3 regions of the Bacillus sp. ISL-35 genome follow, and region 1 is predicted to be linked to each of the others. Evidence: riboswitches for the same ligand, from Rfam matches in the RefSeq annotation. Region 1 holds a riboswitch; each other region holds the start of a gene.

Region 1 (8,171 bases):
CCAAGGTTTGTAACAGCATCGCTGCATGTCGATTTCCAGAAGCCAACACCTAATGGTATCGAATTGAAAGCGATTGGCACCGTCCACGAGATTCATCCCAAGAAATATCGCGTAGAAACAGAAGTATATGCTGGAGAGACCTTATGCGCAAAAGGGGAAGTAGTGGCTGTTGTCATGCCTGATACTTTTTTGAAAAATAATGCGTGAAAAAAGACCCTGATAACCCTCAGGGTCTTAAAACTTGATTATTTTACAGGTTCAAGCAAATTCGTCGGCAGAAAGCCTTCTTCGCCGGAATCTTTCATTTTCACCTTTGTGCGCCGGAGGTCTCTTTCGATGATTTCCGCTTCACTGCCCTGCTTGGTTTCCTTGACATCTTGATCTTTTACGATCTTGTCCACTCCTTCTACGTCATTCAATTCAATCAATTTATAAAGTTCATCATAAGCTTCTGCTGAAAGTGCAAGATAGGCATCTTTTTGGACTGTGGCCGTATCTTCGGGCTGCAGGGTGTTATCTTTTACTTCCTGTTCACTTTCCTTGTACGTATCCTTCATGTTCTGGATGATTCCAGGTGTTTCTTCTTTTACTTTATCAACGACTTTTTTTGACTTTTCCTCGGTTGCTTCCGCGGCATTTTTTGTTTCTTCTTCTAATTGTTTTGCGCCCTGTTCAGCTTCGTCACTATTGCATCCTGACGAAAGTATAACTGCCAAGCCAGCAGGAATCATCCATTTTTTTAATAAAACGGCCATAAGTATAATCCTCCTGATTCCACTATTAATATATTGTAGGATACCACTGGGTCAACCAGTTAAAACCTTCATTAAAACATCGACGAATTCCGAATATTAGATATAATACCGATATACATTAATTTTCGGGGGGGATTTGCATGGAAGAGAAAAGGGTGTCATCTCCAATTGCGGCAGCTAATAAATTCATTGAAGACCGCTTTCCTGGTTGTGACGCAGCGCTTCTGGCCGGTAGTGTAACCAGGGGGGAAGCAACCGAAACCTCAGATTTAGATGTCGTGGTCTTTATAAGTGATATCCGCTCCGCATACAGAGAGTCATTGGAGTTTTGTGGGTGGCCGATTGAAGTATTTGTACATAATCTGCACACCTGCAGAGAGTTTTTTCAAAACGATATTAGCAGAGCCAGGCCCAGTTTGCCGAGAATGGTTGCTGAGGGAGTGATCATCAGGAATGGTGAATTACTGGCCGAAATAATGGATGAGGCAAAAAGTATCATTGAAGAAGGACCTGCAGAATGGACGCAAAAAGAGATCGAGTTTAAAAGATATTTCATCACCGATACCCTGGATGATTTCATTGGATCAAATAATAAGGCTGAAGAAATTTTCATTGCCAATGAATTAGCTAACCAACTTCATGAATTTGTTTTAAGGACCAACAAACGGTGGATCGGCAAGTCAAAATGGGTAGTGAGGGAATTAACGAGGTATGATCCTGAATTTACTGGTAGATTTATTGGAGCGTTTGATGCCTATTACAAAACCGGAAACAAGCAAATCGTCATAAAATTGGCGGAGGAAATATTAGAAGAATACGGTGGCAGATTGTTTGATGGTTTTTCAATTAGATGAAAAAGCAGCCAAAAAATTGGCTGCTGTTGATTGCTTATTCTCAGTCTTATAGAATATTGACAGGTTTGAAGGTGGAGAGCGAGACTTGTCAAGAACCCGATGTTATTTTGACAGGTTAGATGATAGTGAGTGAAAAGCTGTCATGAATCCGGCGTTATTTTGACAGGTTTAAAGGTGTAGAGCGAAAAGCTGTCAAGAACCCGCTGTTATTTTGACAGGTTTGAAGTAGGATAGTTAAAAGCTGTCAAGAACCCGACGTTATTTTGACAGGTTTAAAGGAGTAGAGCGAAAAGCTGTCAAGAATCCGAATGTTATTTTGACAGGTTTAAAGGAGTAGAACGAAAAGCTGTCAAGAATCCGATGTTATTTTGACAGGTTTGAAGGAATAGAGCGAAAAGCTGTCAAGAACCCGACGTTATTTTGACAGATTTGAAGGAGTAGAGCGAAAAGTTGTCAAGAACCAGTCGTCATTTTAAACAAGCTTTTAAAAACCTGGAATTTAAGCTTTGTAAATTCTAAAGGCAGCCAGGCAAAAACAGCTGATGATGACAATCTCAATCGTGAGAAGGAACATAATCCCTTCAGAAGCAGCAGCTCCTGCCATTGGTGCCATGATTCCCATGATCACACCAATTAGATATCCAGTCAATAATGTTTTGTAGTTAAATAGATTGCCGAACAGGATTCCTGATAAACCTCCAATAATCACCGAAAGCAAAGCGGCCTCCAGGAAGTGTAACGGATATAAGTTGATAAAAATTAGCCCTGTTCCCAGCGCTAATCCGGCGGCGGCCACCATTGTTATATTTCTGGCCAGGTGAAAATCAATATGCGTTCTTCGATTGTACAAATAAATATAAAGAACGTAGGCAGATAAAAAATTTATTGGGTAAAAAATCACTATCCACTCCGGCAAGATTCATCACCTCTACATTCACTTTATTCATGTAGGGAGTAGAGGTGCTAACAATTAAAATGGTGCCAAGTCGATTGTTCTTAACCCTATAAAAATTTATAATTAATGCCATGATGAGTTGACACTGAAAGGATGAACTTTATGGATGAAATAGTTAAAAAGCTGCGATTTAAAGAAGGCAATGCATTGGTATTGAATGCACCGGATGGATTCCGTTTAGGGGTGGAAGGCGAACAGCAGAGTGATAAAAATGATTTCTTACTTTTGTTTGTGAGCAATAGGGACGAAATCATGACATGGTTGCCAAAAGCATTGGAAGCATTGAAGCAAGACGCGGTTTTCTGGATTGCCTTCCCAAAGAAGAGTTCAAAGGTTCAAACGGATATCAAACGTGACTCACTTTTTGCGATCGTAAGTGAACGATCAGACTATAGAGCAGTCAGCAATGTTTCCATTGACCAAAAGTGGTCAGCTCTCCGATTCAGGCAAGAGCACCTGGTGAAAACGAAAAAATGATGGAATAAATTAAGCTTTCTTTTTATAAAATGTGTGATAAAATGAATAAGTCAAAATTACATATTCCGTCTATGCGGAAGAGGTTCTAGCTACCCTCTCAAAAAAACTAAGGGAAAACAGTACTGCTGACTTAGTGGTGCTGTTTTTTCGTTGTAAAGGAGAATTTTTCATGAAAAACGAGAAAGCCGTAGTCGTTTTCAGTGGCGGGCAGGATAGTACAACATGCCTGTTTTGGGCTCTAAAGGAATTTAAAGAAGTAGAAGCAGTCACATTTGATTACAACCAGCGTCACCGGACAGAAATCGAATGTGCAAAGGACATTGCAGCTGAGCTTGGAATCAAGCATCATATCCTCGATATGGGCCTGCTGAACCAATTAGCACCAAACGCATTGACCCGGAACGAAATTGAAGTGAAAGATGGAGAGGACGGGGAGCTGCCATCCACGTTTGTTCCAGGAAGGAACTTATTGTTTTTATCATTTGCTGGAGTTCTGGCGAGTCAGGTCAACGCAAAACACATCGTAACCGGTGTTTGTGAAACGGACTTCAGCGGCTACCCTGATTGCCGGGATGTTTTCATAAAATCCTTGAATGTTACCCTTAATCTTTCAATGGACGAAAACTTTGTCATCCATACACCTCTAATGTGGCTGAACAAAGCAGAAACCTGGAAGCTGGCCGATGACCTGGGGCAATTGGAATTTGTCAGGACAAAGACATTGACTTGCTATAACGGGATCATCGCTGATGGGTGCGGGGTATGCCCTGCCTGCAGGCTGAGGAAAAAAGGACTGGATGAGTTCCTGGAAGGAGCTGAGTCATGATGTATGATTTCCGTATTGTCGACCAGCTTCAAAAAATAGATGAAGATATAAAGAGAGAGCAGTTAAAATATCACTCAAAACGTGTCCTTGTCAGCAAGGAATTCACCTTTGATGCCGCCCATCATCTTCATGAATATGAAGGGAAATGCAAAAATCTACACGGACATACGTATAGAGTCATTTTCGGTCTGAGTGGTTTTGTTGATGCCCGCGGCCTTATGATTGATTTCGGAGACATAAAGGATATTTGGAAGTCAGAAATAGAAATATACCTTGACCACAGATATTTGAATGAAACGTTGCCACCGATGAATACGACGGCTGAAAATATGGTTGTCTGGATTTATGAACATATGGCAGAAGGCCTTGCAAACAGGAAATACTTATATGACGGAGCAAGAGTTGAATTCGTGAGACTCTATGAAACTCCTACAAGTTATGCAGAAGCGAGACGGGAGTGGATGGAGATTGAGTAAGATTCCCGTTATGGAAATTTTTGGACCGACCATCCAGGGTGAGGGAATGGTTGTTGGCCAAAAAACAATGTTTGTACGGACCGCAGGATGTGACTATTCATGTGCCTGGTGTGATTCAGCGTTTACATGGGATGGGTCCGGAAAAGATTTAATCAGGCAAATGGATGCAGCGGAAATTTGGAATGAGCTTACATCACTAGGTGGAGAAGGATTTTCATATGTAACGATATCAGGAGGTAATCCAGCGTTGCTGAAAAACATGTCAAGTCTTGTTCATTTGCTTAAGGAAAAAAATATCAAGATATGCCTGGAAACCCAGGGTAGCAAATGGCAGGATTGGTTCCTGGATATTCATGCGTTGACTCTGTCGCCAAAACCGCCTAGTTCAGGGATGGAAACTGATTTTCAAGTCCTGGATAAAATTGTCGATCGATTGGCTGAAGAAGGCGCAATTCAGAATGGAAGCCTGAAGATCGTTATTTTTGATGATATTGATTATGAATACGCCAAAATGGTTCATAAACGATATCCTGCCCTGACTTTTTTTCTACAGGTTGGGAATGACGATATTGTTACCGAAAACCGTCAGAAGCTCATGGTTTCCTTGGTTGATAAGTATGAATGGCTGGTTGAAAAAGTGATGATTGATAACGAAATGAAGAATGTAAGAGTTCTGCCACAGCTTCATGTGTATATTTGGGGAAATAAAAGAGGGGTTTAAATAAACAGGAGGTAAGACTATGAGAATCTTTTTATACTTGATTTCAATTGTAACGGCCAACGTGATTACAGCGGCACTTGCACCACTTCAGTTTGGCATGTTCATTGTTCCGATGGGGACTTTATTGATAGGAGCCACTTTCATTTTTCGTGACCTTGTCCAAAATAAGTATGGCCGGGCGAAAACGTACATGTTCATTGGTTTGGCTCTTGTATTATCCGCAATTGTTTCTTCCATTCTTGGTGACACTCTATGGATTGTGTTTGCATCGGCATTGAGCTTTGCTGTTGCTGAAACGACTGATACTGAAATTTATACAAGACTAAAACTGCCAATGAGCTGGAGAATTTTCTACAGTGGATTGGTCGGCGGACTGTTGGATTCGATCATATTTGTTGTGCTGGGATTGAGTCCGTTGGGAGCAAACTTCCTGCCATGGGAAGCCGTCCCTGCTGCGATTTTAGGCCAGGTAATCGTTAAAACCATCATCCAGGGAATAGGTGCCATGCTGCTTAACCCGATTAATCATATTTTCAACAATAAAGCGATGTCTAACTAGACAAAAAAGGTGCCCGATCTATTGATCGAGCACCTTTTTTTGAAGAGGAGTGAATCTTTCAGGACTTTTATTACTAATAGTTTCCGTTTCCTTTCGTTTCTTCGTTTTCGAAAAGAATCTGCCATATTTCTGACTTTGTCCTTCCATATTTGCGACCATCTCATTTTTAATAATAATAACCAGGATAAAGATAACCAAAAGCAGGCCAAGGGAACTGAAAGCCACCCAGGGAGAATATTTCAAAGTCCAGAAGTTTTGCCCGGTCAAACCGGCAAGTTCGTTTGTGATTGATTTCTTATAAGGTGTATTATAAATCTTTTCCTGATGAGGACCGCCCAGGAAGAGGCCGAACATCGCCAGACCCATCATCACCTGGAGTGTCTGCAATATTTGCTGTACAAATAATAAGGCGAATTGCGGCTTTAGATGTGGCAGGATCTGTTTGAGAAGTATATGAAGCCTGCTTCCTCCGAGAAGATAGGAGCTGGTCACATAAGACTTCGTATTTATTTCCTTGACCAAGTCTGTTGTAAAGAAAAAGACTGTGGGAAATCCGAGAAGGAACAAAACGATCATCTGATATTCAATCTTCACAATCACAGGGATCTCATTGTACATAAATACGACCGAATCCATTAATAAAACTCCGATCAGGAGTAATGGAATGTAATGGAAGGGCAGAAAAAATGCTTTGAAAAATGCTTTCAGGGCTGGGGCCCAGGTCTCTACGACTATACCCAAAAAGGCACCGGCTGCCACCCTTAACAGTGAAACAATCAAAACAGATGCGATTGTATATTTTAACCCATCAATGATTAGAAGCAGATTGTCACGCGCATCACGGTCTGTTCCAAGAAGATAATCTTTACTGGGCGGGTAAGGAGGGTTTTCCAATACATTGCCTTTTTCATCATAAAGCACGTCCAGCATCGACCGATAGTCTTCTGGACCAACAAAATCATATAAAATGCTGGCAGCAAGCAAAGCAAGAAGGATGCCGATGCTGATTTTTGTTTTTCTGTATTTATGTTTTTTCATATCTGTAACGCACCTCTTTTCCTGATGACCAACATTTTCACACTTAACTTAATGAGGTACTCAAGAATGATTGCCGGTGAGATAAAAATCACAATACTATAGATCAGTGTTAATACGTGTTCTCCTCTGAACATCTCGAACATAATCAGGTTAGTGAGAGTCGTCTCGTAATGATACATATGCTCTACAAGGATGAGATTCGAAAGCAGCATGTATATGATCATACGGAATTTTATCGTAAAAACAGGCAATATATTGCGAATCATGTAAATTGAATATAGATAAATCTTTGTCAGACCTTTTGCCATTCCAAAATGGATATAATGTTCTTCCTCTTCATCCTCCATATTTTTCAGTAGGTATAAGCCAAATAGGACAGCAGGAAGAAATGAAACCACGATAACAGGAAATGCGACCGGACGGGCTGAACCGAAGCCATACATCGGAAAAATTTTATAGTTAAATTCCTTTAAAAGATAAATATTTAGCATATTGATGGCGAAAATGAACAAGAGATCTGGAAGACCTTCGAAATAATCAAGAAAGCGATGGAGCATGCTCCTTAGCCTGAGCGGTGACAGGACGACCAGAAATGCTATTAAGCTTCCAAAGACAATAATGGTAACCAACGATATTCCAAGAATCTTATAGGAGTTTGAAAAAGCATTTATTACCTGTGTATTTCCTATATAATCAAGAAAGCTTTTTAGAGTAAACTCCTTTAATTGGGAAAATACCGTTTCCAGCCTTTCATAAAATGGTTTAACTGATAAGCCTAGATGTTCACCTTTCTTTTTATTGAAGTCAAAGAAGGCTGTAAAAGCAATAAAGCTTGCGATTCCGAATAGGAATGTTACTGTTAAAGCCGTGAGATAGACAGCTTTGACTATAGTTCTTTTTAAAATTTTAAATCCATTGACCATGTAAATTCTCCTTTCAGCCTAATAACAATTCTACTGAGTGGTAAAAAAAACCTTTTTTTTGCATAAAAAAACCCTTTTCCAGTGAAAAGAGTCTGCTGTGAGGATTAAATATTCAATTTTTTCATCACGAATTTCTCGATCGTTTTCCACGGAAGGAGATTTTTAATGAGCAAGGTGTTCTTAATGCCTTTACCAATTGGATATCTCAACTGCGGGGAGTTTGCAGATGCTATCCCTGCAACAAGCCTGGCAACATCGTGAGGATTCCCATAACTGGCTTCAGCGTTTTTTAGTTCGTACATGATCGCTTCCAAAGAAGATTCATACGGGGATTGGTTCCGTATTGAAACTTCTTCAATGCTTTTCCATATATCCGTTTTATAGGAACCAGGTTCGATTAAGACAACATTGATTCCGAAAGGCTTTAATTCCAGCCTTAGGCTTTCACTGTATCCTTCCAGCGCATGTTTCGATGCTGCATAGGCAGACAGGCCCGGGAATCCAAACCTTCCGCTGATGCTGCTCATATTTATGATTTTTCCATATCTTTGCTGACGCATGATAGGGAGGACCGCCTGAGTGACGGC
Region 2 (8,171 bases), on a different contig from region 1:
AATAAACAACACTCTTTGCCAGATGTTCATATTGGTTCATTTTCCCTGCTCCTTTCTAATTTTATATGACTTGAAGAATCCCTTATTCCGCGAAGCGCTGCCTCCCACCCCTGGGTGGAGTTCACGGCTCGCCGTTTAATGGTTTGCCGTTCATTTTTTCACGACCTTAATCATGTCTTCATCCCAGCTTTCTATTCCCTGCTTGAATACAAGCTTTGTTTTAAAGTGGTAAGAAATATGCTTATTTGAGGGAGGAACATCCGCTGGGAGCTGGAACGTGAATGGAACTTCATCATCCCCGTCTGGCTGGATCCTCGTCTCTACGTCGATTGATATTTTATCCAATTCATCTTCTTGTTCTGTCTTCAAATCAACCATGACAAGGCTGCATTCAATATGCTGCAGTTCCTGGGCAACCGTCCCGCCCTTGATCAAAAACTTACCATTCACCGAATCTCCGGGGGTTAGAACATCCTTCTTCAAAATCAAGTCGATCTGGGCTGATCCCACACCCAGCAGTGACATGTACTTTCTTAATAACATGCTGTTCCTCCGTAATCGTAACTTTTTTAGATTCATCGTGCGATAACTTCATTCTGGTCAACTCACTTTTTAACATTAAGCTGCATGGATGTTGTTGACTCAAGTAGCTTTTACACACCGATATTTCAATTTATGTTAAAAGCCAGCAAATGCGTCTAGCTGCTTTATAAAAAGGTTCCTATTATCATAATATTTTTCGCTTCCACTACTTTATGTGACCGAAACCTTCCTGTCGGCGCTTTTTCGGGCAGATATTCCCTCTTTATGTGACCGAAGTCTTCCTGTTGGCACTTTTTCGGGCACATATAGGACGGAATGGCTTTACCATAACCAAAAAAGATTAATAAAAAACCTTCACCTGCTCTGGTGAAGGTTAAAAACAATAAAAGACCTTCACCATATTTGGCAAAGGTCTTGCTAACAACGATTGTTGCCAACAAAGCCGGGAGTGACCTCCGGAATGACGACTCTGTTGTAAAAGCTACTCCCCTTTAGGAGAACTATTCAAATTTATACTATCATGGTACATAAAAACCTGAAGTCCGTCAAATTTTCTAATTGTATCCGATTTGGCCTCGATTGTACCTGTTAATCTACTTTCCGTTTTTCTCTTTGTTTGAATTACCTTTGCTGTTATCATCTTCCTGCTCGTCTTCTTCCGCTTCTTCATCTTCCTGCTTCTCTTTATTTTTCTTAGCTTCTTTGGCCTTAGTTTCTTCTTTGGCTTTGGCTTTCGCTTCCTCTTTACTCTTCTCTTCAGCTTTTTTCACTTCTTCTTTTTGCTTTTCTTCAGCCTTCTTTTTTGCTTCGCGCCTTTGTTCTTCCGCTTTCTTTTCAGCTTCAGCTTTCTTTTCTGTAACCTTCACAGCTGCTTGTTCAGCTTTCTTTTCTGCACTTGCTTTTTTTTCTATTGAATGTGAAGCAGTAGTTCTCGTATCCGCGCCGGCAACCGAAGCCGCTGCAGTATTAACCTGGTCAGTCGAATCAGGCTCTACATTTCCTTCTTCAGTATCCGTTCCTTCATCCTGATTTACTTCTTCAATATTCGTTTCTTCAGCCTGATTTGCTTCTTCAGAGCCCTCATCTTCAGAACTCTCAGCATTTTCATCTGTATCCGTTTCTTCATCGACTGAAGATTCTTTTTTGCCTGATGCGAGTCCTTTCATCTTGGACGGGTGGACACCCAGCTTCTTGGCTGCCTGTCCAAAGCCAACCTTTTCCTCAGTATATAAAACAGCAATCTCTTCTACTGTCTTGCCAGCTGCCTCTGCAAGCCAGAAGATTTGTGCGATTTGCCCGTATCCCAGCTCCTGTTCACGCAGCTGGGATACCATTTTCTGATCAAGATCCTTTACTACGTTCGCAACGACCTTTGCTTGTTCTGTTGCTTCTGCAACTTCTTCCTTTAATTCATTTTCAAGTTCTTCGGTAAGCCCTTCCTCAAGATTAGCTGCATTTTCCAACTCTTCTGTCAGTCGGTCTTCTCCATCGGAATCGGTCCCGTCTTCAACTATGACCTCCGTGACCTTCTCTTGCGCTTCTTCAAGCGTTTCTAAATAATCTTTAAACGCCTCTTGTACGAATTCTGTCTTTTCCTCCTCTGACATAGCTGCCGCCTCAGCCAGCCTCTCGTTCGCAAACTCTAAAAGCAGCTCGGCTTCCTTTTCATCATCAAAGGTGATTAAAAGCTTCAATTCTTCAAATAATTGATCAAACGTAAATAAAAACTCGTCTGGTGTCGTTCCGGGATCTACAGTTTCTACAACTTCCTCTGCGGATACTCCCGTACCAAAAGCAAGCAGTCCTGTCAAAACCGTTGATGCGAAAAACTTTTTCATTCCAATTTCCCCCACTTATATATTGGAATCAAAATCAAAAAAGTGCTGTCCGAAGAGCAGCACACATAAATCTACTATGTGAACCTTCGGCAACTGGCTGGCATAGTCATGACTTTAGCCCCTGTAGTTTTGCGTCCCCAGGTTTCCCTGGATTTGCCTTTATCGGATTTTAATTCTACTTTTATCATACTTATTCGACAGAAAAAAATAAATAAAAATTTTCGGAGTTTGCCGCTAACTCACTTCGCTTCCCCGCCGAACTTCCCTTCCTGGTAATCGCGGTATGCCTGACGGATTTCTTCCATTGAATTCATGACGAATGGGCCGTAAGCAACAACTTCCTCTTTGATCGGCTGGCCGGAGTAGACCAACACTCTTGAGCGCTTATTCGCTTTAAAAGTTAATCCGCTTAAGCCTTCCCCGCCATCCTTAAAGGTTAACGTGGCTGCTGAAGACTTTTTAAGGTTGACCTGGCTTTCACCAGCTTCAATTTCACCTGATAGTACATAAAGGAACGCATTATGCCCTTCTGGCAGCTCATATGTGAATTCAGCACCTTCAGACAGGCGGATTTCAGATAAGGCAAATGGCACCAAAGGTTCCATCGGTCCCTTTACACCGGCGGTTTCTCCTGAGTAGACCTTTAGTGTGCCGCCATCGAATGGGACAACAGGCGCCTCTTCGTTATAAACATTCTGATAAGAAGTGGTTGTGCCTTTCAGCTCTCCAGGCAAATTCAGCCATAACTGCAGTGTATGGGCAATATCGTGGTCAACCGCTTCCTCGGCATGCCTCGCTCCGCTTCCGGCGTTCATGTACTGGATATCCCCTGCTTCAAGAATGCTGTGCCCTCCATGGTTATCGATATGTTCCAGTCTGCCGTCAATGACAAACGTAATCGTTTGGAAGCCGCGATGTGGGTGATCGGAAAAAGTACCGCGCTTGAACCAGTCCTCAGCCATTAGAATGAACGGATCCAATTCCCTCCACTCCTGCGGGTTCAGTACCAGCCCCGCCTGCACATGGGGCATGCCTCTCTCTTCATATTGAACGGTCCAATGCTTTTTTATATCTCTTTTATACATTTTTATAACCCCTTTCCAGGAACTTCAATTTTCTCAGGACGTTTTTACCTTTTCAGTTTCATTAAATTATATCAATCAAAGGAATTATTTTAAAACAAAGATACTTTAACATGAGATAAATTCATCTCCTCCAGCTCCCAAGTGTCAAACTAGTATTCTAGAAAAATTCTATTGTGAGAAGGTCTTTCATCCTATATAATATACAATTGGCTTTAAAATATCGTGGTTCGTAACCATCCCACGTAAAAAAACTAGGAGAGATGAAAATGAATACGAGAACGGTTGTCCGAAACGGGATTCTGGCTGCATTGTATATCGCCGTTTCTGCTGTCATCCAGCCATTCGGCTTTACCAATGTACAATTCCGCGTATCGGAAATGTTCAACCACCTGATTGTTTTTAACAAAAAGTATTTCTTCGGAATTGTGTTGGGAGTATTTTTAACAAACCTGCTCTTTTCCCCGATGATGGCTTATGACCTTGTATTTGGCGTTGGCCAGTCAGTGATTTCTTTGTTGATTACGATCTTCACTTCTAAATATATCAAAAATATCATCGGCCGTATGATTGTGAATGCTCTGGTGTTCACCTTCACGATGTTCCTTATCGCGCTTGAACTGAATCTCGCATTTCAGATGCCGTTCTTGTTCACATGGCTGACAACAGCCGCGGGTGAATTCATCGTAATGGCTGTCGGCATTCCAGTGATGCTCGCGATCCATAAACGAGTGAACCTCGAGAAGTTGGTATGAATGAACAAACCGCATGGGTTTAATCCATGCGGTTTTTATATGGTTTGCAAGCCATTATTTTCGATTGTGCTTAAGCCGTTTATATATGTACACACTCTTTTTTCCGTCTTTTCGCCTCATACATTCTCGCATCAGCCATGGCCATCAATTCTTCCATCCTGCCCGCGGAGGCGCTGGTGCAGGCATAGCCAATAGATAAACCGATTGGGCAAGTTCGGTTTTTTTGATTATACAGATCAATCGAGGTCTGGATGAATTCAATGAGATTTATGATTTCCTTCTCGTTTTTCCGAAGTATAAGAATGGCGAATTCATCCCCGCCCATCCGTGAAACGAAGATTTCATTAGACTCAAAAGAAGCCAGCAGTTTTGCTGTTTCAATCAAAAGCCTGTCGCCCTGTTTGTGCCCAAAAGAATCATTCGTGGTTTTCAGATTATCCAAGTCGCACATAATGATGCCCGCAGATATGGTCTTTTTATTATATGAATCTGACTGTTTTTGGAAGTAATGCCTATTATGGATCCCGGTTAATGCATCATGATTAATCCGGAACTCCAAGTCTTCCTGGAGCTTGACTTTATCATCAATATTTCGGATGATTCCCTGAATGGCAATCAGCTGGTCGTTGTGATAAACCGGACTTGCGTATTCTTCAAACCAGAGGTACTCTCCTTCATGATTACGCCACCTCTGAAGAATCGGCTGGCAATAATCAAGATTGCCTGTCACCTTGTCATGCAGCTGGTCCACATCATCCGGATGCGATCGTTCAAAGCAGTCATACGGATTTCCCATAGCCGCCTCTACAACCCCTCCTCCCAGATACGTGTCCAGGGACGGACTTATATACTTGAATTTAAATTCCGGCTTAACCTGATAATAATAAATGACGTCCTTTGAACTTTCGACAAGCCTGGCAATCCGCTGTATCTGATCCAGCCCCTCATCCTGTTTCGGCCTTTTCACCCTTGAACGCAGAAGGAAACCTAAACCCAACCCAGCAACTGCTCCTAAAATGAAATCCATTAAAACATCCATCCCCTGTATGTACTTGATGCCACTTCCCATATACTGGATTTTACCATAAATGGAAGGATAGAAATATAGATAAATGTTGAATTCAAACTATTTTTCTCTCTAGGCCATCCTCCTCTCTGTCTATTTCCTATCAGCCTTGAGTCCTATATGAAAATCTGTCTCTGGCTCATTATGGCTTTTTCATTCAAGGGATAAAATGGAAATATCACAGAGAAGATTTCTATTATGACACTCTAGATTATCAGCGTAGGTATTAATATAGAAACTTAATTATATTTTTACAAATTTATAGTTATTTTTTCCTATGAATGTGTGTATAATCTGTTTTTGGGTGAATAAAATAGAAATTTTTTACAATCTTATTTTAAGATAATTTTAGGAGGATTTTATGAAGTTATTAAGGTTTATCATTCAAAGAAAGATTTTAGTCAGTTTGATGGTGGTGTTAGTTTTATTGATTGGCAGCTTTTCAGTTTTGAAGCTGGATAAAGAGCTGTTGCCTTCGATCCAGATGGATGGAGCATATGTGGAAATCAATGCCGGGGAGATGCCGGCGATCGAAGTGGAAAGAACGATTACCACCCCGCTCGAAAAAAAGATACTTGGTATTGAAGGCATCGAGAAAATTGAGTCGACCAGCAATATCGGGAGCAGCTCTTTGCAAATGACGATTGAACGCGGAAAAGGCGATGAGGTTTTCAAGGAAGTGGAATCTGTCGTTAATAATGAAACCTCCGACCTCCCAGGTGTCAAAGATGTAATAGCTGCCCAATACGGCACAAGCCAGGCGTACGATTTCTTCATGGATGTATCTGGTTCCGATATGGAGAAGATGACTGCCTTCGCAAAGAACATCCTGGAACCACGGCTGGAAGACCTTCCTGAAGTCCGTGACGTCTCGCTTTCTGGAAGTGTGGAAAAAGAAGTGACTGTAGAACTCAAAAGAAATGAACTCACGAAAAAAGGGCTGGATGCAGCACAGGTAATGGGCGCGATCCAGCAGGCAAACACTGAGGCCACATTAGGCCAGCTAAGCAATGAAGCGAATTCTCCCTCTTTGAGGTGGAACACACAGCCCGAATCAGTCGAAAAAATAAAGAACCTTCATATAGCTTCACCGAATGGCAATATCAAGCTTTCTGAGGTCGCTGACGTTTCGGTACAGCCGCTGGAAAACTCCTCGCTTGTCTGGAAAAATGGTTCGAAAGATTTCATCTTTGTCCAGGTCGGCAGGGTTGCAGATGCGACACAAATCGAAATGGCTGATGCTGTTCGCAAGGAAATCAAGAAAATCCGCGAAGAAGGCTTGCTCACCGGGGACCTTGAACTGAATGAAATGGTTGCCCAGGCAGATTATGTGCAAGAATCTATTGATGGAGTCACAAGCAATATTCTGATAGGAGCTGCTATCGCTGTCGCCATCCTCCTTCTATTTTTGAGGAATGTCCGCGCCACGCTGATTGTCGGACTGTCTATCCCAACATCGGTACTGCTCACCTTCGCTGCCATGTGGATGTTCGGATATAGCTTCAATATCCTGACACTGATCGGCCTGGGACTCGGAATTGGGATGATGGTAGACTCGTCCATCGTGATCCTGGAGTCCATTTATCGTAAAAAGGAACTTGGTCTGAAGAACATGGAAGCTGTCATTGAAGGAACAAAAGAAGTCGCGACCGCCGTGCTGGCATCGATGATGACGACTATTGTTGTATTCCTTCCAATCGGCCTTTTAGGCGGTGAGATGGGCTCATTCATGATCATTCTCTCAGTCGTTGTCGCGATTACACTGATCAGTTCAGTCATCGTTTCCTTCACACTGATCCCGTCTTTATCCGATAAGTTCTTAAAGCTGAAAAAGAAAGAAAAAGTGAAGAAGGATGGTCCGCTCCTTCGTTTTTACAGCAATCTCATCTCATGGACCATCAGGAAAAAGCGCCACAGTTTTGCCATCATCGGCCTGTTCTTCCTCATGCTTGCCGGCTCGATGATGCTGGTGACGAAAATTCCGATGACAATCATGCCGGATATGCTGAATCGTTATGCTGAAATCATGGTTCCTGTTGAGCCAGGTTTGAGCCTCGAAGAAAAGCAGGACATCGTAACTGAAATGAATAAAGCCCTGGAAGGCATCACAGATGTCGAGACAAATTATGTGATGGATTCAGGGAACATGATGTATACCATTGTCAACATGACAAAGGGTGATGATATTACCCGGGATCAAAAAGAAGTGAATGAAGAAATTCTGAAAGCACTGAGGAATCTCGAAGACACAGTTCCAGTCAAGGGAGCCCAGGCTGCCATGTCAGCTGGCGGCGGATCTCCAGTCCAAATTAACATTTCCGGAGAAAGCGTTGAAGAACTCCAGAAGATTGCCGATGGTTTTACAGGAAAGCTTGCTGAAATCGATGGAATTGTCGGGATTGAGAATTCTATTGAAAGGACTTCTGTTGAACAGGTAGTCCAGCTGAAGGAAACCGAAATCGAAGAAGCAGGATTATCCCAGCTGCAAATCAAGCAATTCATCGAACAGTCTCTCATGCAGATGCCGATTGGCGAGCTGACAATCGATGAAGAAAATATCCCTTTGAAACTGAAGTGGGATGACGAAACAGCCACAAAGTCAGCCTTGCTCGATCTGATTGTCCCAACACCAACTGGCGAGAAAAAGCTGTCAAACTTCATTTCCTTAAAAAGTGAGGAAAATCCAAACGAGATCAAGCATAAAGACGGAGAACGCTTCATTTCCATCTCTGCTGATATTGAAGGCAAGGATCTTGGCGCGATCAACCGTGATGTCCAAAAGCTGATGGACCGCTATGATGTGCCGGCCGGTTACAGCATCACACCTGCTGGTGACATTGAGCAGCAGCAGGAAATGATCCAGGACATGATTTTGATCTTGGCGATC
Region 3 (8,171 bases), on a different contig from region 1:
TTGATTGGCGGGAACGTATTGAAATGGATCGGCACAACTTGCTTTGCACCGAGGAATTCCGCTGCCAGTGCCGCATCTTCCGGTCCCATCGTAAAATTGTCGCCGATCGGCAGGAATGCCAGGTCAATTGGATGCCTTTCCCCAATCAGCTTCATGTCAGAAAAAAGACCAGTGTCGCCCGCATGGAACACTGTTTTTCCTTCTGCCATGAACAGGATTCCCGCTGGCATGCCTCCATAAATCATCTCATTGTTTTCCGTGACCATGCCTGTTCCATGGAAGGCCTGGGTCATTTTGACTTTGCCAAAATCAAATTCATACGCGCCGCCAATCGACATTCCGTGTGTGTTCAGGCCCTTCCAGCTTAAATATGTAGCGACTTCGAAATTGGCAATTACCAGGGCATCATGTGTTTTTGCCAGTTCGACCGTATCCCCGAGGTGGTCTCCATGTGCATGGGTCAGGATAATCACATCCGGCTTCAAATCCTCCACTTTCAAATCGGTCAGGTCATTTCCTGTAATGAATGGATCAATCAGGATTGTTTTCCCATTCGTTTCAATTTTAACAACAGAATGGCCGTGATAAGATACTTTCATATTATCGCTCCTTTCATTCAGGGCTCTTTTTGCAAAAATTACGCCATTGCAAAAGTCAGCCATATCATTAAATTATTTCAACACCATTTGGCGATTTCCTGCTTCCATTTTTCTTTATACCCAACAACTCATTCAGTTAAAAGTTTTACTTTTGACCGGGTAATTGCTACTCTCATAGTGTGATGTACATATAGAGGAGGAATATCTATGACTGAAAGATTGGCTGCGTTATCAGGATGGATGAAGAACAATGATGTCGATGTCACATTTATTACATCCCCTGACAATGTATTTTATTTGAGCGGATTTTTAAGCGATCCACACGAAAGATTGCTGGCTGTTGCCGTGTTCCAGGATGCCGAGCCTTTCATGATTTGCCCGGCAATGGACAAGGAAAATGCCAAAAACGCCGGATGGGAGCTTGAAATCCTCGGCTATAGCGATACAGATGACTCAATGGAACTTGCCTTCAATGCGATGAAGAAACGTATTCCTGCGATTAAGAAGATTGCAATCGAGAAGGAACAGCTGAATGTCGAGCGCTATGAAAAGCTGACTGGACTTTTGGGCAATGCTGAATTCGTATCAGCAGAGGAAAAACTGCGCCTGATGCGGATGGTGAAAACTGAAGAAGAATTGCAACGGCTGAGAAAAGCATGTGAACTGGCTGATTTTGCAATCGAGACAGGAGTCAGCGAAATCAAGGAAGGCAAAACCGAGCTGGATGTCCTTGCTGCGATCGAGTATGAATTGAAGAAAAAAGGCGTTACAGAAATGTCCTTTTCAACAATGGTCCTTACTGGTAAAAATGCAGCCGCACCACATGGCACACCTGGACTTACCAAGATCAAAAAAGGTGACCTCGTCTTGTTCGACCTTGGCGTTGTGATGGATGGCTACTGCTCAGATATTACAAGGACTGTTGCCTATGGAGAGGTCACTAAACAGCAGGAAGAAATCTACAATACCGTTTTGAAAGCACAGCTGAAAGCTTTAGATACAGCTCGTGCCGGAGTAGCTTGCTCAGAGGTTGACCTTGCTGCACGCAAAGTGATTGAAGATGCTGGATACGGTGACTACTTCCCTCACCGCCTTGGACACGGGCTCGGAGTCAGCGTCCACGAGTACCCATCATTGACAAGCACGAACCCATTAATAATGGAAAAAGGCATGGTGTTCACCGCTGAACCGGGAATTTATGTACCAGGAGTCGCGGGCGTAAGAATTGAAGATGATGTAGTCATCACAGAGGATGGAATTGAAATTTTAACGAAATATCCTAAAGAATTGGTATTTGTATCGTAAAACAACCCCAAAACCGCCTGCGATCATGTGATCCAGGCGGTTTGTTTTTGACTTTTATTGAGGAAGCTCCCTTTTTATAGCGTTTTTCTATTTTTCATAGCGGAATTTTCCTTTTTATAGCGACTTTCCCTTTTATATAGCGAAAAATTCTTTTTTATAGCGACTTTTATTTTTTTATAGCGAAAATCTGATTTTTATAGCGAATTTTGAATTTTTATAGCGACTTGAAAAAAATCCGTGTTTTTTTTCAGTAAAAAAAGAGCAGCATCAGCAGCTACTCTTTTCCAATTTAACGATTATCGACTTTTTCCGGGTACATATCGTGGTTCATCATCCGGTAGTTTGCCATTTCCTCGTATTTTGTTCCTGGCTTGCCGTAGTTTGTGTACGGATCGATCGAGATTCCGCCCCTTGGCGTGAATTTGCCCCAGACTTCGATATATCTTGGATCCATCAGCTTCATCAAGTCATTCATGATGATGTTCATGCAATCCTCGTGGAAATCACCGTGGTTTCTGAAGCTGAACAGATACAGTTTCAAAGACTTGCTCTCTACCATCAGCTTATCCGGGATATAACTGATATAAATCGATGCAAAGTCCGGCTGCCCTGTGATCGGGCACAGGCTCGTAAACTCCGGTGTATTGAATTTCACAAAATAATCCCTGTATGGATGCTTGTTTTCGAAGGTTTCCAATATTTCAGGGCTGTACTCAAATAAGTACTTGGTCCCCTGGTTTCCAAGCAACGTCAAATCTTTCATTTCCTCATCTTTTCTTCCTGCCATTATAAAGCCTCCACTATTGTCCGCAAACGCTAAACGAGGCCGAAAACCCTGCTAATAAAAAAACCACATCCTCCTGGATATGGTTGAATCAAATCCATAGTTTTTTATAGAGGGTGTCCGCTATGAACCTCTCCCGCGATGCAGGATTTGTATTCAATTTATATTGCCACTATAAAGAAATGTCCTGTTAAAGTCAAAAGAAAATTTTACAAGGCTGTTTGTTTTCGTAAAGATTGTTGTTAAAATTCTAAAGCCGATTTTAACGTGATAAGAAGCCATTTTGTAGTTCTGAATTAAGTGTGCAGGCTCTTTTCTCATTAATAGCTTTAATTTTGTGAAGAAACATAGGTCATTTAATCCAATTTTGTAGTCAAATGCAACAAATTGAGAAAAGAGCCTTTTACAAAGACGAAAGGAACTATGACAATTCCGTGTATTTCCAGTGTTTATTTTTACATATGTTCATTAGGTTATTTACATTTGTTCAACCACCTGCTATATTATTCATGTAAGTAACACATAATAACTTTGAGCTATATATTTTTCTTCATTATGAAAGCGTTTCATTATATTTTTTTATCGAAAGGGAATGAATTGACATGACTAAAGATTTAGCAGGTATGATTGACCACACATTGCTTAAAGCGAATGCAACCGAAGCAGAGATTGTAAAACTGGCTGAGGAAGCAAAAGAATATAAATTTGCCTCTGTATGCGTTAACCCTACATGGGTAAAGAGGTCAGCTGAAATCCTGAAGGATGCTGAAGGTGTAAAAGTTTGCACAGTCATCGGCTTCCCTCTTGGAGCGACAACTTCAGAAACAAAGGCCTTTGAAACGAAAAATGCCATCGAAAATGGTGCGACTGAAGTGGATATGGTCATCAACATCGGCGCATTGAAGGACAAGCAGTATGACCTTGTTGAAAAGGATATCAAAGCAGTGGTTGATGCAGCGAAGGGCAAAGCATTGACTAAGGTCATTATCGAAACTTGCCTTCTTACTGATGAGGAAAAAGAAATGGCTTGCAAGCTTTCTGTAAGTGCAGGAGCGGATTTCGTCAAGACATCCACTGGATTCTCAACAGGCGGAGCAACAGTCGAAGACATCGCATTGATGAGAAAAACAGTTGGCCCAGATATCGGCGTGAAGGCATCCGGTGGAGTGAGAAGCCTTGAGGATGCACAAAGCATGATCGAAGCTGGCGCAACAAGAATTGGCGCAAGCTCTGGCGTAGCAATCGTCAACGGTTTGTCTTCAGACTCTTCATACTAAGCAACAAATATATCATTCGGGAATGGGGAATGGACGATGGATAAAAAAACGCTTGTTGAAAAAGCTATCGATGCAAGAAGCAAAGCATACGTTCCATATTCTAAGTTTCAGGTTGGCGCTGCAATTATCACAAGCAATGACAATGTCTATCTTGGCTGCAATATTGAAAATGCCTCGTTTGGCCTGACGAACTGTGCCGAAAGAACCGCGATTTTCAAGGCCGTATCCGAAGGTGACACAGAAATCAAGGCGATTGCAGTCGTGGCTGATACTGAAGGTCCTGTTTCTCCTTGCGGTGCCTGCCGCCAGGTTATAGCAGAATTTGCGACTGAGGATACTAAAATCTACCTTTCGAACCTGAATGGTGATGTGAAGGAAACGACAATTGATGAAATCCTGCCTGGATATTTCACATCCAAGGATATGGACAAAGTCGATCAGTCGAAGAAAATGGTGTAATAGCTACAAGTTAACATAAGGGGCAATTCCTTCTATCCTCGCAAACAGGGTTTTGGAATTGCTCTTTCTTATTTACTCTATCGTTACTCGATAAAGGAGGTCAGAGCCGTCCAGTTTCATTAGGGCGGCATACATCATGGGAGACGCAGGTTTATTATTATCAGGCGCAGCACTTTTCCTGAACAGCTTGATGCTGCTGGGAAAAGCGAATGCGAAAAGTGTAGCTGTATTCAATTTGTTTATCGGGGCCATGCAGGTCATCGTTCCATTCTATTTAATCATCGCATCTGACCAAAGCAACTGGACCATCTACAGCCTTGCCAGCATCTTTCTATTTGGCTTCACTTATTTATATGTTGGCATGACTTTATTGAAGGACCTTGATGGCAGCGGACTGGGCTGGTACTCTCTTTGGGTGGCTGTCATAGCCCTTATTTACGCATTCGTTGCCTATATCCATTTTGAAGATATCGTCAATACGCTTACTTGGCTGATGTGGGCCTATCTCTGGTTCCTGTTCTTCCTGTCGATGGGAATGAACAAGAAAATCGATGCGTATATCGGCAAGGTAGCCATGGTCCAGTCATGGCTGACTCTGACTTTTCCAGCATTGCTGTCCATGACCGGTCTTTGGAAAAGCGCTCAAGTAGCGCAAGCATGGATTTACTTCTCGATTGCCGCTTTTGTGTATTTTGCCTATATTACAATCAAGCTGAAAAAAGCAACTGCAAGATCTGAGAGATTCGCTTAATATTGAACCCAGAAATATGTAAAAACCGTCCTGCTGATTTGGCAAGGACGGTTTTCGTTTATTAGCTATTATTTAGCCAGTACATTTGTCAAAACTGGAACGACTTGCTTCTTGCGGGAAACGACGCCTTTAAGTGTCGCTGTATTGTCTTCAAGTGTTACATTGAAGGCTTCTTCGACTGCTGAAGCTTTTTCACCAATCGCAAGTGCAGCCGAGTCATTTGTTAAAATATCCGTGATCACCAGCAAGAATAAACCAAGTTTCTTTTCAGTCACTTTTTTGATCAATGCATCTTCAAGCTCAACCTTGCGCAGTAGAACATCATTGACGTCCACTGTGTTCACCTGGGCAATTTCAACCTTGGACTCACCCATTTGAAATTCCTTCGCGTCAAGAGAAATGAGCTCTTCAATCGTTTTGCTGCTAAGATCAGCTCCAGCCTTCAGCATTTCAAGGCCGTATTCATCTGCATTGACTCCAGCAATTTCAGCTAGTTCACGAGCAGCTGCCACGTCCTGGTCTGTGCAGGTTGGGGATTTGAACAACAAGGAATCAGAAATGATCGCAGACAGCATCAATCCGGCAATATTCTTATCGATTTCAACATTGTTTTCCTTGTACATCTTGTTCAGGATTGTCGCTGTGCAGCCAACTGGCTCAACACGGAAATAAAGCGGATCGCTTGTTTCGAAATTGGCCACACGGTGGTGGTCAATCACTTCAACGATCTGTACCTCAGCAATATCTTCCGCACTTTGCTGACGTTCGTTATGGTCGACAAGGATAACCTTGTCCACTTCTTCAGAAACCCTGCCGGCAAGGCGCGGCGCTTCAGCCTTGAAATAATCTAGTGCATATTGAGTTTCTCCATTGACCTGGCCCAGACGCACTGCTTCTGCATCGACACCAAGCTTTTGCTTTAAGTTTGCATACGCAATCGCAGAGCAGATTGTATCTGTATCAGGATTTTTATGGCCAAAAACAAGTACTTTATCCATCATGACACTCCTCAGGTTACAATTTATCACGGACATTCTATTAGAGAACCCGTATCCCATAAATAATATACGCTAAAATTGAAAGATTTTAAACAGCTTTGTCCAAAATTGACCCATATAAAAAGATCCGGATGGTTAGCTCCGGATCTCGGTGAATCATTAAATTTGTTCCAATAATGTTTTTGTTTGAGAGTATACAAGGTTATGCGCTTCAGCGACCGCCTGGTAAGTTACATAGCCATTAAGCGTGTTGATTCCTTTCAGCAACGCTTCATTGTCAAGGCAAGCCTGCTTGTAGCCTTTGTTCGCAATCTGCACTGCGTAAGGCACTGTTACGTTTGTCAGTGCAATTGTGCTTGTCCGTGGAACAGCTCCCGGCATATTGGCAACTGCGTAGTGAACGACTCCATGCTTTTCATAAGTTGGGTTGTCGTGAGTTGTGATTCTGTCAGTTGTTTCAAAAATTCCGCCCTGGTCGATCGCGATATCGACAACGACTGAGCCTGGGTTCATGGACTGGATCATTTCTTCCGTCACAAGCTTAGGAGCCTTAGCGCCAGGAATCAATACAGCACCGATTACAAGGTCAGATGCTTTGACTGCTTCAGCGATGTTCAAAGGATTGGACATAAGCGTTGTAATATCAGATCCAAAAATATCATCCAGTTGACGAAGACGGTCAGGATTCAAGTCAATCATAGTAACTTCAGCGCCAAGTCCGACTGCCATTTTCGCTGCGTTCGTTCCAGCTACACCGCCGCCGATGATCGTAACCTTTCCTCTTTGGACACCAGGAACTCCGCCAAGAAGAATTCCTTTTCCGCCGTGTACCTTTTCAAGGAACTGAGCGCCGATTTGAGTAGACATACGGCCAGCCACTTCACTCATAGGCGTCAGCAATGGAAGTGAGCCGTTTGCCAGCTGAACTGTTTCGTAAGCAATACCAACAACCTTGTTCTCGATCAATGCCTTTGTCAGCTCAGGTTCTGGAGCAAGGTGTAAATATGTAAATAAAATTAGACCTTCACGGAAATAGCCGTATTCTTCTGGCAGAGGTTCTTTAACCTTCATGACCATATCCTGTGCCCATGCTTCTTGTGCACTTTCCACGATTAGTGCACCAGCAGCTTTGTAATCCTCATCCGTAAAACTTGAGCCAATTCCGGCACCTGTTTCGATGTAAACCTCATGTCCGAAATTCACAAGGTTAACAACTCCTGCAGGCGTCATGGCCACACGGTTTTCATTATTCTTTATCTCTTTAGGTACACCGATACGCATTCTTGCATACCTCCTATGTATTATGATTGCTCTTCCATTTCATACTGCTTCTTCATACTATATTTAAAGTGGAAAATAGTAAAAAGAAACGAGTTTGAAAACACTTTCATTTTAGTAGAAAAAAGAGCTTTTGGCAAAACAATTCGTATAAAATTCCCTAAAATATACTATTCTGAATTTTAAAGATATTAGATTTTCATTCAGCTGGATTACCCATATAGGAGAATTTAATTGTAAAAACACTATTTCACTACATTATGTCTACAGCAGTCTTTAAAAAATGAAAGCCGTTCCCCCTTTCACTAATAAACGAATTTGCCAGCTTTTTAAAGATAAAGGCCTGCTAAGAATACTACATTAGCAAGCCTTTATTTTCCGATCATTCTCTGAATTTTTAATGATGAGTCTCCAAAAACTACCTCAATTCCTCATCGGCTTCAGCGGCTGCTTTCATTTGTTCCTGTGGGACTATTCCGCTGTTGTATGAATCCATGATCTGCTGGCTGACTTGCATGACACCCTGGTCATCGTAATCATAGGGTGACCGGCCTTGTCTCTCCTTTTTATCCATTATGGTTCCTCCTTTGATGTGATGCTTGCATTTATAGTTTTCGTTGGATTGTCACAGCTATACCAGGGAAACTGTTGTATAATATAGGTAAAGGAGGCGAGAACTATGGCGCTATATTATAAGAATATTTTAGTTGCCGTTGATGG

What was found. A riboswitch is a leader RNA that binds a small molecule or an ion and turns the genes downstream of it on or off. The one in region 1 is predicted to bind preQ1.
Region 2: another riboswitch for preQ1. It lies ahead of J7E38_RS11805 (QueT transporter family protein); the one in region 1 lies ahead of queC (7-cyano-7-deazaguanine synthase QueC).
Region 3: another riboswitch for preQ1. It lies ahead of queF (preQ(1) synthase); the one in region 1 lies ahead of queC (7-cyano-7-deazaguanine synthase QueC).

What each region holds. Positions count from the first base shown of each region.
Region 1 is NZ_JAGGQK010000014.1:121,466-129,636, reverse strand. It holds gene J7E38_RS18300 (PaaI family thioesterase) at 1-207, shown strand, start outside; gene J7E38_RS18295 (hypothetical protein) at 246-755, opposite strand; gene J7E38_RS18290 (nucleotidyltransferase domain-containing protein) at 896-1,609, shown strand; gene J7E38_RS18285 (hypothetical protein) at 2,109-2,327, opposite strand; gene J7E38_RS18280 (hypothetical protein) at 2,667-3,041, shown strand; PreQ1 riboswitch class I at 3,115-3,157, shown strand; gene queC (7-cyano-7-deazaguanine synthase QueC) at 3,211-3,867, shown strand; gene queD (6-carboxytetrahydropterin synthase QueD) at 3,867-4,343, shown strand; gene queE (7-carboxy-7-deazaguanine synthase QueE) at 4,336-5,064, shown strand; gene J7E38_RS18260 (VUT family protein) at 5,084-5,623, shown strand; gene J7E38_RS18255 (hypothetical protein) at 5,642-6,661, opposite strand; gene J7E38_RS18250 (hypothetical protein) at 6,658-7,584, opposite strand; gene J7E38_RS18245 (SDR family oxidoreductase) at 7,689-8,171, opposite strand, start outside.
Region 2 is NZ_JAGGQK010000007.1:72,037-80,207, forward strand. It holds gene J7E38_RS11780 (hypothetical protein) at 1-40, opposite strand, end outside; gene J7E38_RS11785 (sporulation protein) at 151-543, opposite strand; gene J7E38_RS11790 (hypothetical protein) at 708-983, opposite strand; gene J7E38_RS11795 (DUF5667 domain-containing protein) at 1,137-2,381, opposite strand; cyclic di-GMP riboswitch class I at 2,467-2,549, opposite strand; gene J7E38_RS11800 (pirin family protein) at 2,621-3,466, opposite strand; PreQ1 riboswitch class I at 3,683-3,727, shown strand; gene J7E38_RS11805 (QueT transporter family protein) at 3,733-4,218, shown strand; gene J7E38_RS11810 (sensor domain-containing diguanylate cyclase) at 4,298-5,245, opposite strand; gene J7E38_RS11815 (efflux RND transporter permease subunit) at 5,646-8,171, shown strand, end outside.
Region 3 is NZ_JAGGQK010000023.1:47,189-55,359, reverse strand. It holds gene J7E38_RS21980 (metal-dependent hydrolase) at 1-599, opposite strand, end outside; gene J7E38_RS21975 (M24 family metallopeptidase) at 807-1,904, shown strand; gene queF (preQ(1) synthase) at 2,194-2,691, opposite strand; PreQ1 riboswitch class I at 2,782-2,828, opposite strand; gene deoC (deoxyribose-phosphate aldolase) at 3,291-3,965, shown strand; gene J7E38_RS21960 (cytidine deaminase) at 4,002-4,424, shown strand; gene J7E38_RS21955 (AmiS/UreI family transporter) at 4,561-5,175, shown strand; gene J7E38_RS21950 (manganese-dependent inorganic pyrophosphatase) at 5,244-6,173, opposite strand; gene ald (alanine dehydrogenase) at 6,333-7,454, opposite strand; gene J7E38_RS21940 (hypothetical protein) at 7,870-8,025, opposite strand; gene J7E38_RS21935 (universal stress protein) at 8,131-8,171, shown strand, end outside.